4 regions of the Pseudomonas sp. ZS1P83 genome follow, and region 3 is predicted to be linked to each of the others. Evidence: predicted binding sites of a transcription regulator. Region 3 holds the regulator's gene; each other region holds the start of a gene.

Region 1 (4,214 bases), 2.0 Mb from region 3:
AAGCTACGGGTATCACTTAGGTGATGCGGTAGAGGAGCGTTCTGTAAGCCTGTGAAGGTGAGTTGAGAAGCTTGCTGGAGGTATCAGAAGTGCGAATGCTGACATGAGTAACGACAATGGGTGTGAAAAACACCCACGCCGAAAGACCAAGGTTTCCTGCGCAACGTTAATCGACGCAGGGTTAGTCGGTCCCTAAGGCGAGGCTGAAAAGCGTAGTCGATGGAAAACAGGTTAATATTCCTGTACTTCTGGTTATTGCGATGGAGGGACGGAGAAGGCTAGGCCAGCTTGGCGTTGGTTGTCCAAGTTTAAGGTGGTAGGCTGGACTCTTAGGTAAATCCGGGATTCTAAGGCCGAGAGCTGATGACGAGTTACCCTTTGGGTGACGAAGTGGTTGATGCCATGCTTCCAAGAAAAGCTTCTAAGCTTCAGGTAACCAGGAACCGTACCCCAAACCGACACAGGTGGTTGGGTAGAGAATACCAAGGCGCTTGAGAGAACTCGGGTGAAGGAACTAGGCAAAATGGCACCGTAACTTCGGGAGAAGGTGCGCCGGTGAGGGTGAAGCATTTACTGCGTAAGCCCATGCCGGTCGAAGATACCAGGCCGCTGCGACTGTTTATTAAAAACACAGCACTCTGCAAACACGAAAGTGGACGTATAGGGTGTGACGCCTGCCCGGTGCCGGAAGGTTAATTGATGGGGTTAGCTAACGCGAAGCTCTTGATCGAAGCCCCGGTAAACGGCGGCCGTAACTATAACGGTCCTAAGGTAGCGAAATTCCTTGTCGGGTAAGTTCCGACCTGCACGAATGGCGTAACGATGGCGGCGCTGTCTCCACCCGAGACTCAGTGAAATTGAAATCGCTGTGAAGATGCAGTGTATCCGCGGCTAGACGGAAAGACCCCGTGAACCTTTACTATAGCTTTGCACTGGACTTTGAATTTGCTTGTGTAGGATAGGTGGGAGGCTTTGAAGCGTGGACGCCAGTTCGCGTGGAGCCAACCTTGAAATACCACCCTGGCAACTTTGAGGTTCTAACTCAGGTCCGTTATCCGGATCGAGGACAGTGTATGGTGGGTAGTTTGACTGGGGCGGTCTCCTCCTAAAGAGTAACGGAGGAGTACGAAGGTGCGCTCAGACCGGTCGGAAATCGGTCGTAGAGTATAAAGGCAAAAGCGCGCTTGACTGCGAGACAGACACGTCGAGCAGGTACGAAAGTAGGTCTTAGTGATCCGGTGGTTCTGTATGGAAGGGCCATCGCTCAACGGATAAAAGGTACTCCGGGGATAACAGGCTGATACCGCCCAAGAGTTCATATCGACGGCGGTGTTTGGCACCTCGATGTCGGCTCATCACATCCTGGGGCTGAAGCCGGTCCCAAGGGTATGGCTGTTCGCCATTTAAAGTGGTACGCGAGCTGGGTTTAGAACGTCGTGAGACAGTTCGGTCCCTATCTGCCGTGGACGTTTGAGATTTGAGAGGGGCTGCTCCTAGTACGAGAGGACCGGAGTGGACGAACCTCTGGTGTTCCGGTTGTCACGCCAGTGGCATTGCCGGGTAGCTATGTTCGGAATAGATAACCGCTGAAAGCATCTAAGCGGGAAACTAGCCTCAAGATGAGATCTCACTGGGACCTTGAGTCCCCTGAAGGGCCGTCGAAGACTACGACGTTGATAGGTTGGGTGTGTAAGCGCTGTGAGGCGTTGAGCTAACCAATACTAATTGCCCGTGAGGCTTGACCATATAACACCCAAGCAATTTGCTGGCCCGAGAGGGCACCAGATTGCGGTGTGTGAAGACGACACCAGTCGAAAATTTGCAAGGCAACACACAAATCTATCACCTACCCATTCGCTGGAGCGTGAACCTGTAAAGGCCCACGACCTGGCTCCCGAATTTCTTGACGACCATAGAGCACTGGAACCACCTGATCCCATCCCGAACTCAGCAGTGAAACGATGCATCGCCGATGGTAGTGTGGGGTTTCCCCATGTGAGAGTAGGTCATCGTCAAGATTAAATTCCGAAACCCCTATCTGCGTATGCAGGTAGGGGTTTTGTTTTAGTAGAAGTCACCAATTTTGCTGGCACGTTACCGCGGTAACGGGCTGGTCACAGAATTTCTTGACGACCATAGAGCATTGGAACCACCTGATCCCATCCCGAACTCAGCAGTGAAACGATGCATCGCCGATGGTAGTGTGGGGTTTCCCCATGTGAGAGTAGGTCATCGTCAAGATTGAATTCCGAAACCCCTGTCTGCTAACGCAGACAGGGGTTTTTTCGTTATGGGCTCCCTAAACGCTCAGTGACGCCATAGTCGAACATCAAGACATCCAGAGAGATGTTATCTACCGAACCATCGTTGAAGCCGCGTAACACGTACTCATAGCGGTGGGTTGCGCCCGTACGAATAACCGTTCTTACAAAAAGGCTGATGAGCGCTCTGGCACGCCGTTCGGCGGGTATATGACACGAATGCCGACCATTTCGTACAAACCCCTAAGTTTTCTCCGGTTTGTGCCGACAGACTGATGAGACATGCGTGCACCAACGTAGAGCGGCCCCAGATCACTGGCTGCGCTGTTACATGGAATGTTGCACTCCGGAACGCATCCCCACTTTTTGCATAAGAAGTCGCATGAAATGAATCTCAAATTCAGTCATAAAATCCTGCTGGCCGCCTCTGGCGTCGTGGTGCTGGCTTTTGCGTTGTTCACTTTGTACAACGACTATCTGCAGCGAAATACCATCCGTGAAAGCCTTGAATCGAGCGTCCAGCAGGCTGGCGATCTGACCGCCAGCAGCGTGCAGAACTGGATGAACGGCCGCGTGCTGGTGCTGGAAAACCTCGCGCAGAACGTCGCCCATCAAGGCGCCAATGCCGACCTCCCGGGGCTGGTCGATCAACCGGCCCTCACCTCTAACTTCCAGTTCACCTACGTGGGTCAGGCCAACGGCGTGTTCACTCAGCGCCCGGACGCGAAGATGCCTGACGGTTACGATCCGCGTCTGCGTCCCTGGTACAAACAAGCGGTGGCTGCCGACAAGACCATGCTGACTCCGCCTTACATGGCTGCCGTCGGTGGCTTGGTGGTGACCATCGCCCTGCCGGTGAAAAAGAACGGCGAGTTGCTCGGCGTGGTCGGTGGTGACCTGAGCCTGGAAATACTGGTGAAGATCATCAACTCGGTGGACTTCGGTGGCATCGGCCACGCATTCCTGGTCAGCGCCGACGGTCAGGTGATCGTCAGCCCGGACAAAGACCAGGTGATGAAAAACCTGAAGGACATTTACCCGAACGCCGGCGTGCGCATCGAGAAGGGCAATCAGGAAGTCACCCTGAACAAGCAGGACCGTATCCTTTCGTTTACGCCGGTCAGTGGTCTGCCGAATGCCGAGTGGTACATCGGTCTGTCGATCGACAAGGACAAGGCCTACGCGCCACTCAGCCAATTCCGCACTTCTGCGCTGATCGCTATGTTCGTCGCCGTGACGGCCATTGCGGTGCTGTTGAGCCTGCTGATCAACGTGCTGATGCGTCCGCTGATCACCATGGGCCGGGCGATGCAGGACATCGCTCAGGGCGAAGGCGACCTGACCCGTCGCTTGGCCGTGGAAAGTAAAGACGAGTTCGGTGAGTTGGGAGGTTCGTTCAACCAGTTCGTGGAGCGAATTCACGCGTCGATTTCCGAAGTGTCGTCGGCAACCCGTCAGGTTCACGACCTGTCGCAACGGGTGATGGCCTCGTCCAACGCTTCGATCGTCGGTTCCGATGAGCAAAGCGCCCGAACCAACAGCGTAGCCGCGGCGATTAATCAATTGGGCGCCGCCACCCAGGAAATCGCCCGCAATGCCGCCGATGCTTCCCAGCACGCCAGCGGTGCGAGCGAGCAGGCCGATGACGGTCGTCAGGTGGTGGAGAAAACCATTCTGGCGATGACCGAGTTGTCGCAGAAAATCAGCCTGTCCTGCACTCAGATCGAAACCCTGAACGCCAGCACCGACAACATCGGGCACATTCTGGATGTAATCAAAGGCATCTCCCAACAGACCAACTTGCTCGCGCTCAACGCGGCCATCGAAGCGGCCCGTGCCGGTGAAGCCGGTCGTGGTTTTGCGGTGGTAGCGGACGAGGTGCGTAACCTCGCTCACCGTACTCAGGAATCGGCGGAAGAGATCCACAAGATGATCACCTCGCTGCAGATCGGT
Region 2 (4,214 bases), 310 kb from region 3:
GGTATTCACCGACAGCCTGGCGCTGGACATGGGCAGCGTTGAGGCCAGCCTTGCCGGGCCGAAACGCCCCCAGGACCGGGTATCGCTGCCGAATGTCGCGCAAGCGTTCAGTGACTTCATCGAACTGCAATTCAAACCAACCAGCAAGGAAGTCGGTCGTCTCGAAAGTGAAGGCGGCGGTGGCGTCGCGGTGGGCAATGCCGATCTGGCCGGCGAAGCGGACTACGAGTACGACGGTCAGACTTATCGCCTGAAAAACGGCGCGGTGGTGATCGCCGCGATCACCTCCTGCACCAACACTTCCAATCCGAGCGTAATGATGGCCGCCGGCCTGGTGGCGAAGAAAGCCGTGGAGAAAGGCCTCAAGCGCAAACCGTGGGTCAAGAGTTCGTTGGCCCCAGGCTCGAAAGTGGTCACCGACTACTACAAGGCTGCCGGCCTGACCCAGTACCTTGATGAACTGGGTTTTGCACTGGTCGGCTACGGCTGCACCACGTGTATCGGCAACTCCGGCCCCTTGTCGGAGCCCATCGAAAAAGCCATTCAGGCAGCCGACCTGACCGTCGCCTCGGTGCTGTCGGGCAACCGCAACTTCGAAGGTCGCGTGCATCCTCTGGTGAAAACCAACTGGTTGGCCTCCCCGCCGCTGGTCGTTGCTTACGCGCTGGCCGGCACGGTGCGCATCGACATCAGCAGCGAGCCATTGGGTACCGACAAAGAGGGCAACCTGGTTTATCTGCGGGACATCTGGCCGAGCAGCAAGGAAATCGCCGACGCCGTGAATCAGGTCAGTACCGCGATGTTCCACAAGGAATACGCCGAAGTGTTTGCCGGCGATGAGCAATGGCAGGCGATTGAAGTGCCGCAAGCGGCGACCTATGTCTGGCAGGACGATTCGACTTACATCCAGCATCCGCCGTTCTTCGATGACATCGGCGGGCCACCGCCGGTGGTCAAGGACATCGCCGGTGCCAGAGTCCTCGCGCTGCTGGGTGATTCGGTGACCACCGACCACATCTCTCCGGCCGGCAACATCAAGGCCGACAGCCCCGCAGGCCACTTCCTGCGCGAGAAAGGCGTAGAACCACGGGACTTCAACTCCTACGGCTCCCGTCGCGGCAACCACCAAGTGATGATGCGCGGCACCTTCGCCAACATCCGCATTCGTAACGAAATGCTCGGCGGCGAAGAAGGCGGCAATACGATTTACATTCCCACCGGGGAGAGGATGCCGATCTACGATGCGGCGATGCGTTATCAAGCCTCGAGCACGCCGCTGGTGGTGATTGCCGGGCAAGAATACGGCACCGGCTCGAGCCGCGACTGGGCGGCCAAGGGCACCAATCTGCTGGGGGTCAAAGCAGTCATAGCCGAAAGCTTCGAACGAATTCACCGCTCCAATCTGGTGGGCATGGGCGTGTTGCCCTTGCAGTTCAAGCTGGATCAAAACCGCAAGAGCCTGAACCTGACCGGCAAAGAGACGCTGGATATTCTTGGTTTGACAGGCGTCGAGCTGACACCGCGGATGAACCTGACGCTGGTGATCACCCGTGAAGACGGCAGCCGCGAGAAAATCGAGGTGCTGTGCCGGATCGATACCCTTAACGAGGTGGAGTACTTCAAATCAGGGGGGATTTTGCATTACGTGTTGCGGCAGTTAATAGCGTCGTAACAGCCCGCTGACACAGACACCGCCTTCGGGCGGTGTTTTTATTTGTGTGCCGCTTATAATCGCGCGCCTCGCCACAACAGCACTTCAATCTGAAAGGATTTTCAATGCTTGCCCTGCCATGGACCTACCTGGCCCTGCTCTCCCTCGGTTATGCCCTGTCCCTGTCCTACGGCCATCTCGGCTGGCTCGCCGCAATCTCCGTCGCATTGCTGCTGATCGCCGGTTTCGCCACTCGCCAGCAACAAGTCCCGATCGGCCGCCACTTCGGTCACGGCCTGTTCATATTCATGGCCCTGGCACTGGCCATGCACTGGCTTCCCGGCTTCTATAACGGTCCGGGCATCAATCCTCAACGATTCACCGATGATGCCGTGTCGTTTTTCATGTACCTGAATCTGGACAAACCCCTGATCGGTTTCTGGCTGCTACTGGTCTGCCCATGGATCGTCGGCCGGCGCTCACTGCGGCTTTCCATGTTGGCCACCGCCATGGCACTGCCCATCAGCGCCGTACTCGCCCTGGGTGGCGCGCTGTTGCTCGGCGTAATCAGCTGGGCGCCAAAATGGCCGGACCAGGCCTGGCTGTGGCTGCTGAACAATTTGCTGCTGGTGACACTGGTGGAAGAAGCGCTGTTTCGCGGCTACATTCAGGGCGGCCTGGCGCGGCAACTCAAGAACCTGCCTTATGGCGAAAATCTGGCGTTGCTGCTGACATCGCTGCTGTTCGGTCTGGCGCATGTGGGCGCGGGCTGGCATTGGGTGTTGCTGGCGAGTCTGGCGGGGGTCGGCTACGGTCTGGCCTACCGTTTCGGCGGGTTGGGTGCCGCCATCGCCACCCATTTCGGCTTGAACCTGCTGCACTTCGGCCTGTTCACCTATCCGATGCTCGCCGGCTGACGCAATGGCCGTTTTGCGACGCGATGCTGATTACTGAAAAATATTTTCAACTAATTCCTGACAGCGCCGACAACCATTCAAAGCCTTGCGGATTGAAATTGCCATGCGTAACAACCAACCCATTACACAACGCGAACGGACCTTCCCGGCTCAGCAACGGTTGATTTCCACCACCGATGCCAAAGGCGTGATCACCTACTGTAACGATGCGTTCGTCGAGATCAGCGGGTTTTCTCGTGAAGAGCTGATCCGTGCGCCGCATAACCTGGTCCGTCACCCTGACGTCCCGGCCGCGGTGTTCGCGCACATGTGGGGCACACTGAAGCAAGGCTTGCCATGGATGGGCATCGTCAAGAATCGCTGCAAAACCGGTGATCATTACTGGGTTAACGCCTACGTCACACCGGTTTTCGACGGCAACCAGGTGATCGGTTACGAGTCGGTGCGGATCAAACCCACCGCCGAACAGATCCAGCGTGCCGAAGCACTCTACCAACGCATCAACCAGGGCAAGTCGGCGATTCCTTCAACAGACAAATGGCTGCCGGTGCTGCAGGACTGGCTGCCGTTCATTCTGGTCAGCCAGCTGAGCTTCATGATCGGTGCGTCGCTCAACTCCCAATGGGGTTTTGCGTTGGCCGCCGGTCTCTCTGTGCCATTGGGCTTGCTGGGTTTGAGCTGGCAACAGCGCGGCCTCAAGCGTCTGCTGCAACTGGCCGGACAGACGACCTCCGACCCGCTGATCGCGCAGATGTACACCGACAGCCGTGGCGCTCAAGCACGTCTGGAGATGTCGATCCTCAGCCAGGAAGCGCGCCTGAAAACCTGCCTGACCCGTCTGCAGGACACCGCCGAGCACCTGAACGAGCAAGCGAAACAGTCCGACACCCTGGCGCACAAAAGCTCCACTGGCCTGGAACGTCAGCGCGTCGAAACCGAGCAAGTGGCCACCGCTGTCAACCAGATGGCGGCTACCACTCAAGAAGTCGCCAGCCACGTGCAGCGCACTGCCGACGCCACCCAGGAAGCCAATCGCCTCACCGGTCGCGGCCGCGACATCGCCGGGGAAACTCGCGAAGCCATCCAGCGACTGTCGGTGGTGGTCGGTGAAACCGGTATGACCGTGACCCAACTGGCCAAGGACAGCGACGAAATCGGTGGCGTGGTCGATGTGATCAAAGGCATCGCCGACCAGACCAACCTGCTGGCCTTGAACGCCGCCATCGAAGCGGCCCGTGCCGGCGAGATGGGGCGTGGGTTTGCTGTGGTTGCCGACGAAGTCCGTCAACTGGCGCAACGCACCAGCGAATCCACCGGGCAGATCCACGCGCTGATCGCCAAGCTCCAGCAAACCGCCAGCACTGCAGTTCAAACCATGGAAGCCGGGCATCGCCAGGCCGAAGAAGGTGTAGCGCGGGTACTGGAAGCGGACCAGGCACTGGTGGGGATCAGCGAAGCGGTGGCCAACATCACCGACATGACCACCCAGATTGCCGCCGCGACCGAAGAGCAAAGCGCTGTCGCCGAAGAAATCAGCCGCAACATCAGCAACATCTCGCAACTGGCAGATCAGACGTCGGAACAGGCTCAACACTCGGCGTTGTTGAGTGAAGAGCTGACGAAGACGGCGAATACTCAGTATTCGT
Region 3 (4,214 bases):
AAGAGGGCGGTGTGATTGCCATGGTCGGCCCTGCCGGCATGGGCAAGACCACCACTCTGGCCAAGCTCGCCGCCCGCTACGTGCTCAAGTACGGCGCGCAAAATATCGCGTTGGTGAGCATGGACAGCTACCGTATTGGTGCTCAGGAGCAGCTCAAGACCCTTGGCCGGATCCTCAATGTGTCGGTGACTCACGTCGACCCGGGTCAGTCACTGGTGCAGGCACTGGAACCCTTGCTGCGCAAACGCGTGGTGCTGATCGATACCGCGGGCCTTCAGGCCAGCGATCCGGCACTGCGCATGCAGCTTGAAAGCCTGGCGGGTCGTGGGATCAAATCCAAAAATTATCTGGTGTTGGCAACCACCAGCCAGAAACAGGTGCTAACGGCCGCTTATCACAGTTACAAACGCTGCGGCCTCGCGGGCTGCATCCTGACTAAACTGGATGAAACGGCAAGTCTGGGTGAGGTGTTGAGCCTGGCCATCAGTCATGAATTGCCGGTGGCCTACCTGACCGATGGCCCGCGGATTCCGGATGATTTACATCTGCCGCGTCGTCATCAGTTGGTCAGTCGCGCCGTAAGCGTGCAAATGCAAGAAGAACCCAGCGAAGAAGCCATGGCTGACATGTTCGCTGATATTTACCACAGCCCGACCAAGCAGGTCGGCTGAGGTATTAATGAACAGTTTTTGTACCTACATCGATGGTCTGCCATGCATTGTTCATTTTGTGAACGCGCAGCCAGTAATGTGGCCTCCGTCTAAGTAAGACAAGGTAAAGAAAATTCATGGGCAGCATGCATCCCGTACAGGTGATCGCGGTGACCGGCGGCAAAGGTGGCGTCGGGAAAACTAACGTGTCAGTGAACTTGTCCCTGGCTCTAGCTGAGCTCGGCCGGCGCGTCATGCTGCTGGACGCCGATCTGGGGCTGGCGAACGTCGACGTCCTGCTGGGACTGACACCCAAACGTACGTTGGCCGACGTGATCGAAGGCCGCTGCGAGCTGCGCGACGTATTGTTGCAAGGCCCTGGCGGCATCCGCATCGTCCCGGCCGCGTCCGGCACTCAAAGCATGGTTCATCTGAGCCCGGCCCAACACGCCGGCCTGATCCAGGCGTTCAGCGATATCGGCGACAACCTCGACGTATTGGTGATCGACACCGCTGCGGGCATTGGTGAGTCGGTAGTCAGTTTCGTTCGCGCAGCGCAAGAAGTCTTGCTGGTGGTCTGCGACGAACCGACCTCGATCACTGATGCCTACGCACTGATCAAACTACTTAACCGCGATTACGGCATGAACCGCTTCCGCGTCCTGGCCAACATGGCCCAGAGCCCACAGGAAGGTCGCAACCTGTTCGCCAAGTTGACCAAGGTCACGGATCGCTTCCTCGACGTCGCCTTACAATACGTCGGCGCGGTGCCTTACGACGAAAGCGTGCGTAAGGCTGTGCAGAAACAGCGCGCCGTCTATGAAGCCTTCCCGCGTTCCAAGTGCTCCCTGGCGTTCAAGGCCATTGCACAGAAGGTCGATACCTGGCCATTGCCTGCCAACCCGCGTGGTCACCTGGAGTTTTTCGTCGAGCGCCTCGTACAACAAACGGCAGGACCGGTGCTATGACAGCCAGCGGTTACAACCTTTACAAGAATTCGGCACGTGACGCGCAGTACGAGCTGATCGAGCGTTACGCGCCACTGGTTAAGCGCATTGCCTACCACTTGCTGGCGCGTCTGCCGGCCAGTGTCCAGGTCGAAGACCTGATTCAGGCCGGGATGATCGGCCTGCTTGAAGTGTCGACCAAATACGACGCCAGCAAAGGTGCGAGTTTCGAGACGTACGCGGGCATTCGAATCCGCGGCGCGATGCTCGATGAAGTACGCAAAGGGGACTGGGCGCCACGTTCGGTCCACCGCAATACCCGGATGGTTAGCGACGCCATTCGCTCGATTGAAGCTAAAACCGGTCGTGACGCTAAAGATCACGAGGTTGCGGCCGAACTCCAATTGAGTCTCGACGATTATTACGGGATTTTGAACGACACCCTGGGCAGCCGGTTATTCAGTTTCGACGATCTGTTGCAGGACGGCGAACACGAAGGGCTGCACGAGGATGGCGCCAGTGCTCATCTCGAGCCGTCGCGCGATCTGGAAGATGAACGCTTCCAGATGGCGCTGGCGGACGCGATTGCCAATTTGCCGGAGCGTGAGCGACTGGTGTTGGCGCTGTATTACGACGAAGAGTTGAATCTCAAGGAAATCGGTGAAGTCCTGGGGGTCAGCGAATCTCGGGTCAGCCAGTTACACAGCCAGTGCGCGGCCCGTTTGCGGGGGCGTTTGGGGGAGTGGCGAGCGCGCTGAAGGCAGTGTGGGGACACTGCGAACGAGGCTGGTGGGGTGTTGAAACCACACGGGTCCCGATCTGTTGTGCTCCAGACAGTCATTGAGTGCTTTGCCGGATTGATCGAAATGGCGTGTCCAGGTGCTGGGCGCGTTTAAGACTGCTTGGAGGTCGAATTGAACAAGAACATGAAAATCCTCATCGTTGATGACTTCTCAACGATGCGGCGGATCATAAAAAACCTGTTGCGTGACCTTGGGTTCACCAACACGGTCGAGGCCGATGATGGCACCACTGCCATTCCTGTCCTCAACAGCGGGAGCATCGACTTTCTGGTAACGGACTGGAACATGCCCGGCATGACCGGTATCGATCTACTGCGCCACGTGCGCGCCGATGAAAAGCTCAAGCACCTGCCGGTGCTGATGGTGACCGCTGAAGCCAAGCGCGAGCAGATCATCGAGGCAGCCCAGGCCGGTGTTAACGGCTATGTGGTCAAACCCTTTACGGCCCAGGCGTTGAAAGAAAAAATCGAAAAGATTTTCGAACGCATCGGTTGAGAAACTGCGCCACGGGGGAGCTATGGAGCATAACGAATCTTCACAGGGCGATTTCGAGTCGACCCTGAAAAAACACGCTGTCGAACTGGTCGAAAGCCTTGAGAAAGGCAGGTTCGGCGACGCCGTGCAACTGATCCATGAGCTCAACCAGACCCGTGACCGCGGCCTGTACCAGGAAGTGGGCAAGCTCACTCGCGAGCTGCATAGCGCGATCGTCAATTTCCAGATTGACCCGAACATGCCGCAAGCCGAGGAAGTGTCACAAATCACGGATGCCACTGAGCGTCTGGGCTATGTGGTCAAGCTGACCGAGGCCGCGGCCAACCGCACCATGGACCTGGTGGAGAACGCCACGCCGCTGGTCAACGGCCTGAGCAATGAAGCCCAGGCCTTGAGCGCCGACTGGGGACGGTTCATGCGTCGCGAGGTCGGGGCTGAAGAGTTCCGCGAACTGGCCCGGCGAGTCGATGGTTTCCTGACACGCAGCAGCGAAGACAATCGCGTGGTGTCGAGCAACCTCAACGACATTCTGCTCGCTCAGGATTACCAGGACCTCACCGGTCAGGTAATCAAGCGTGTGACCCAATTGGTCACCGAAGTTGAAAGCAACCTGCTCAAGCTCGTACTTATGGCCAGTCAGGTGGACCGCTTTGCGGGCATCGAACATGACCGTGAAGCGATGCTGGCTGAAAAAGATCCGCAAAAACATCTCTCTCAGGGTGAAGGTCCGCAGATTCATGCCGATAAAAGAGAAGACGTTGTGTCCGGTCAGGACGATGTAGACGATTTGCTTTCCAGCCTTGGATTCTAGGAGCACCCCTACACATGAGCTTCGGCGCCGATGAAGAGATCCTTCAGGATTTCCTGGTTGAGGCCGGCGAGATTCTAGAGCAACTGTCCGAACAGCTGGTCGAGCTTGAAAGCCGACCCGATGATGCGGACTTGCTCAATGCAATTTTTCGCGGTTTTCACACTGTAAAAGGAGGCGCCGGCTTCCTCCAGCTCAACGAGCTGGTGGAGTGCTGTCACATCGCCGAGAACGTGTTCGACATCCTGCGCAAGGGTGAACGTCGCGTCGACTCGGAATTGATGGACGTGGTTCTCGAAGCGCTGGATGCGGTGAACAGCATGTTTACCGAAGTCCGCGAGCGCAGCCCGATCACGGCGGCCACGCCTGAATTGCTGGCAGCTCTGGCCCGTCTGGCCGAGCCGAAAGCTGAAGAAGCCGCACCGATTGCCGACGTGGTCGAAATACCGGCTGCCGACAGCGAGTCGGGCGACATCACCGATAACGAATTCGAACAACTGCTGGACTCGCT
Region 4 (4,214 bases), 3.0 Mb from region 3:
GACGCTTTTTCGGCACCATCTGCGCCCTCGACCCCAACCCTGCGCCACTCAAATCCAGCACGATCCAGAGCACCATGGAATCCTTCGCCCGCATGCTGGCGCTGCAGATCGAGGCCGAAGAAAACCTGCAAGAAACCGAAGCAGCGCTGAGGCAGGAACGCGAAACCGCCGACCTGCGCGAACAGTTCATCGCCGTGCTCGGACATGACCTGCGCAATCCCTTGTTCGCCATCAGCGCCGGCGCTGAAATGCTCTTGCGCAAACTCCCTGACCCGGCGAATGAGCAACGGGTGCGGCATATCCTCACCAGCGCCCAACGAGCAAGCAGACTGGTCGACGACGTACTGGATTTCGCTCGCGGCTCTTTGGGACGTGGCATTCCTGTCAACATTGAGCCGTGCCCGGATCTTGAGGATGCGGTGCGGCATGTGATTTCAGAAGTACAGAGCGTCCATCCCGACCGCACCATCAAGTCGTCCATCGGCGACCTGCACAGCATTCATTGCGATCGCGAGCGGGTCGCGCAGTTATTGTCCAATCTGGTGGCGAACGCGGTTGCCCACGGAGATCCCGACGGTTCTATCGATATCGGCGCTCAGATCAAGGAAGGTCAGTTCGTGCTGAGTGTGAAAAATCAGGGGCAGATTGCCGAGGATGCGCTGCCTCATCTGTTCCGGCCCTACTCGCGACCGGCCAGCGGTACACCGCAGGCGGGCCTCGGGTTGGGGTTGTACATTGCCAGTCAGATTGCGCAGTCCCATGGCGGAAAACTGGACGTGATATCGACCGAGCAACAGGGCACGACATTTACCTTCAGCCTTCCAGCACGGATTTAAGCGGTCGTACTGACCAAAGAACCCGAAGCGCTGGAATCGGACTCCTGCAACGCCTGCAACAACGCCGCCGTTGCCGTCTGCAACGAGCCCGAAGTCGTCGCAATCTGCGACTGAGCCGCCGCGACGTCCGCCGCTTTTGCATCGCTTTACGCGCTTAAACGCGCCGTCACTTCATTCAACTGCCCCGACAACCCATGCAGGTTGTGGCTGGCCGCTTCGGTGCGCTGCACGTTGTCCAGGTTGGTACTGGCGATGCTGGTGATTTCTGTGAGGTTGCGCGAGATATCTTCGGCCACCGAGGTCTGCTCTTCGGCGGCGGTGGCGATCTGGCGGTTCATGTCGCGGATGGCTTCCACCGCATGGGTGATGCGCTCCAGCATGGCGCCAGCCTGGGTCACTTGCTCGACACTTTCTTCACTGCGCGACTGACCGCTTTCAATGGCCTGGGCCGCATCCACCGCTCCGGTTTGCACGGTTTGAATGATCTGGTTGATTTCGATGATCGACGCCGCCGTGCGCTGAGCCAGGCTGCGGACTTCATCGGCCACCACGGCGAAACCGCGCCCTGCTTCGCCGGCACGGGCCGCTTCGATGGCGGCGTTGAGCGCCAGCAGATTGGTCTGCTCGGCGATGCCGCGAATCACTTCCAGTACCTTGCCGATGCGCCCGCTGTCGGTTTCCAGACGACGGATGACCATGGCGGTGTTGGCGATTTCGCCACGCATTTGGGTGATGGTGTGGATGGTGCCTTGCATGACTTTTTCGCCCTGCTGAGCGGACTGGTCGGCATCGTCGGCTGCACGCGCGGCATCGGCTGCGTGACGCGCGACTTCTTGCGCGGTGGCGGACATTTCGTTCATCGCCGTGGCCACCTGATCAGTACGGTTGAACTGCTCGTTGGTGCCGCTCGCCATCAGGGTGGCGATGGAATTCAGTTCACCGCTGGCGCTGTCCAGATCCTTGGCACTGCGCTGCAAACGGCTGAAGGTTTCGGCGAGGAAATCGCGCAGGGTGTTGGCCGCTACCGCCAACTTGCCCAACTCATCCTGTCGGCTGCTGGCCACGCGTTCAGCAAACTTGCCCTGGCTGAGTTGCGCCACGTATTCGATCAGTTTGCGAATCGGTTCCACCAGGTTGCGATTGACCAGCCACAGGCTCAACAGGCCGATCAGCAGACCCGAGGCGAGCATCACAATGATCCCCAGCAACACGGTGCGATCGGCGTCGGCGCTGATCAGCTTCGATTGCTCGACACCCTGCTTGCGCAATTCGCTGACTAACTCGGTCATCTGATCGCTGGCGGCACGGTCCACACCTTTGACCGCCGTATCGCCAGCCGTAGGGTCGGCCCCTGCCGCCACGTAGGCGTCACGGCCCTTTTGATAAGCCGTACCCAACAGGCGATGTTCGTCCCGCAGGCGTTCGATGCGAGTCTTGAGTTGCGGCTCAATGCCTTTCTGCCCGGCCAATTCACCGAGGATGCCCTGCACATCGCGCTGACGCTCCTCGAATTGCTTCCAGTATTTGTCCAGGTCCGCAGGCTGCTTGCCGCGTAGCAGAACGTTTTTCCACTCCTGAACCTGAACCTTGAATTGCAGGTTGGCTTCATCGATCAATTGCGAGGTATGCAGCGGGCCTTCGATCAGATTCGCGTAGTTCTGAACACCGCTGGACAGAAAGTGAAAGCAGGCCAGGGCGATTAGCAACATGGCCAACAGGCTGCCGCTCAACAAGGCAAGGATTTGTGCTCTCAGGGATTTTTGCAAAAACATCGAGTGATCTCACGACAGGGATAAGGCACGCCCGGCAGGCGTGCAAGGTGTCCGGACATCCCTGTCAGCGACGCTGGCCCAAGACCGCACCGCGAAATTCATCATCAACATCATCGGCGTGCCAGCGCCTTTCTTGAGCGCTTCCGACCACCGGTAGAGTGACTTTTTCAGCGCCATGAGGCTGTCACAAAATTATCAAAAATCCTTGCGATGATGCGGCTCAAGTGAACCTGTGAAACCCGCGACAGGCGCCTCCCCTTGCGAGACCTCATGAACCACAGCATCGACCATTGCCATCGCGACCCGGACCTGTTCGGTCTGCTGTACGGTTTCAGCTTTCGCCCCGGTGAGCGCGGCCGGGAGATCGATTCGGCCAAGGCGCTGCAATGTCTGCAACAGCCCGGCGACAACGATGAATTTCTCTGGCTGCACCTGAACCTGGCCCACGCTGCATGCGAACGCTGGATGAAGAGCCATCTGGAATTGCCGGACGAATTTTTCGAAGCGCTGCATGAGGGCTCACGTTCGACGCGCATCGAGCATGTGGATTCGGCATTGCTGGCAGTGGTCAACGATGTGGTGTTCAACCTCAGCAGCATGGTCTCCTCGGATGTCTCGACGCTGTGGGTCTGCGCCCGCAGTCGGCTGATCATCAGCGCACGCCTGCAACCGCTGCACTCGGTAGACAAGTTGCGTTCCTCAGTGAAGGCCGGTGAGTGTTTTCGCTCGCCGCTGGAATTGCTGGTGCATCTGCTGCGCGATCAGGGCGAAGTGCTGACCCAGATCGTGCGCAAGACCAGCCTCAGCGTCGATCAGATCGAAGATGAGTTGCTGTCCTCGCGGCTGTCGACCAATCGCGCCGAACTGGGTGCCAATCGTCGAGTGCTGGTGCGCCTGCAACGCTTGTTGGCGCTGGAACCGGGCTCATTGCTGCGCCTGCTCAATCGCCCGCCGCAGTGGTTGCAAAAGGAAGACGTCAAGGAGCTGCGCAAGTCCACCGAGGAGTTCGCGCTGATCATCAACGACCTCACAGCGCTGGGCGAACGGATCAAACTGTTGCAGGAAGAAATCGCCGCCAACCTCAACGAACAGAGCAACCGCACACTGTTCACCCTGACCGTGGTGACGGTGCTGGCGCTGCCGATCAACATCATCGCCGGGTTCTTTGGCATGAACGTCGGTGGGGTGCCGCTTTCCGGTGATCCGGAGGGGTTCTGGATTCTGGTGGCATTGGTCGCGACGTTTACCGTGATCGCCGGGCGTTGGGCGTTTCGTAAGCGCCAGGATTACTGAGCCGCCTCCGTTGATCGTTCCCACGCTCCGCGTCACTAGTGTCCGGTAAAAAGCGAGGGGGGAGCTTGCTCCCCCTTGCTGTTGGCGGCTGTGAGGCATAATCGGTTTTTTCAGACTCGATTTTGACTTATGTTTTCCAGCACCCGTTTAAGCCAACTACTCAGTGCGATCCCGCGCCAGTTTTTCCAGCAATCCATCGAAACACACCAAGCTGATCGCTACGTCAAACGCTGCACGACCTGGCAATTGCTGGTGACACTGATCAGCGGCCATTTGACCCGAGCCTCAAGCCTGCGATCCTTGGCGACTATCT

The links. The regulator FliA, encoded in region 3, starts transcription of late flagellar genes. The targets are predictions, from matches to a motif close to CTAAAGTTTNNNNNNNNNNNGCCGNTAA.
Region 1: a site for FliA is predicted at 2,505-2,532, ahead of ACYZT0_RS24865 (methyl-accepting chemotaxis protein). Genes of this name have one in related genera too.
Region 2: a site for FliA is predicted at 2,614-2,641, ahead of ACYZT0_RS06205 (methyl-accepting chemotaxis protein). Genes of this name have one in related genera too.
Region 4: a site for FliA is predicted at 2,719-2,746, ahead of ACYZT0_RS19195 (methyl-accepting chemotaxis protein). Genes of this name have one in related genera too.

What each region holds. Positions count from the first base shown of each region.
Region 1 is NZ_CM142706.1:5,309,317-5,313,530, reverse strand. It holds rRNA gene ACYZT0_RS24880 (23S ribosomal RNA) at 1-1,746, shown strand, start outside; rRNA gene rrf (5S ribosomal RNA) at 1,903-2,018, shown strand; rRNA gene rrf (5S ribosomal RNA) at 2,126-2,241, shown strand; gene ACYZT0_RS24865 (methyl-accepting chemotaxis protein) at 2,649-4,214, shown strand, end outside.
Region 2 is NZ_CM142706.1:1,298,944-1,303,157, reverse strand. It holds gene acnA (aconitate hydratase AcnA) at 1-1,672, shown strand, start outside; gene ACYZT0_RS06210 (CPBP family glutamic-type intramembrane protease) at 1,777-2,568, shown strand; gene ACYZT0_RS06205 (methyl-accepting chemotaxis protein) at 2,672-4,214, shown strand, end outside.
Region 3 is NZ_CM142706.1:991,413-995,626, forward strand. It holds gene flhF (flagellar biosynthesis protein FlhF) at 1-671, shown strand, start outside; gene fleN (flagellar synthesis regulator FleN) at 788-1,618, shown strand; gene fliA (RNA polymerase sigma factor FliA) at 1,615-2,355, shown strand; gene ACYZT0_RS04810 (chemotaxis response regulator CheY) at 2,524-2,895, shown strand; gene ACYZT0_RS04815 (protein phosphatase CheZ) at 2,918-3,706, shown strand; gene ACYZT0_RS04820 (chemotaxis protein CheA) at 3,721-4,214, shown strand, end outside.
Region 4 is NZ_CM142706.1:4,026,075-4,030,288, forward strand. It holds gene ACYZT0_RS19190 (GAF domain-containing sensor histidine kinase) at 1-836, shown strand, start outside; gene ACYZT0_RS19195 (methyl-accepting chemotaxis protein) at 983-2,608, opposite strand; gene ACYZT0_RS19200 (transporter) at 2,879-3,901, shown strand; gene ACYZT0_RS19205 (IS4 family transposase) at 4,031-4,214, shown strand, end outside.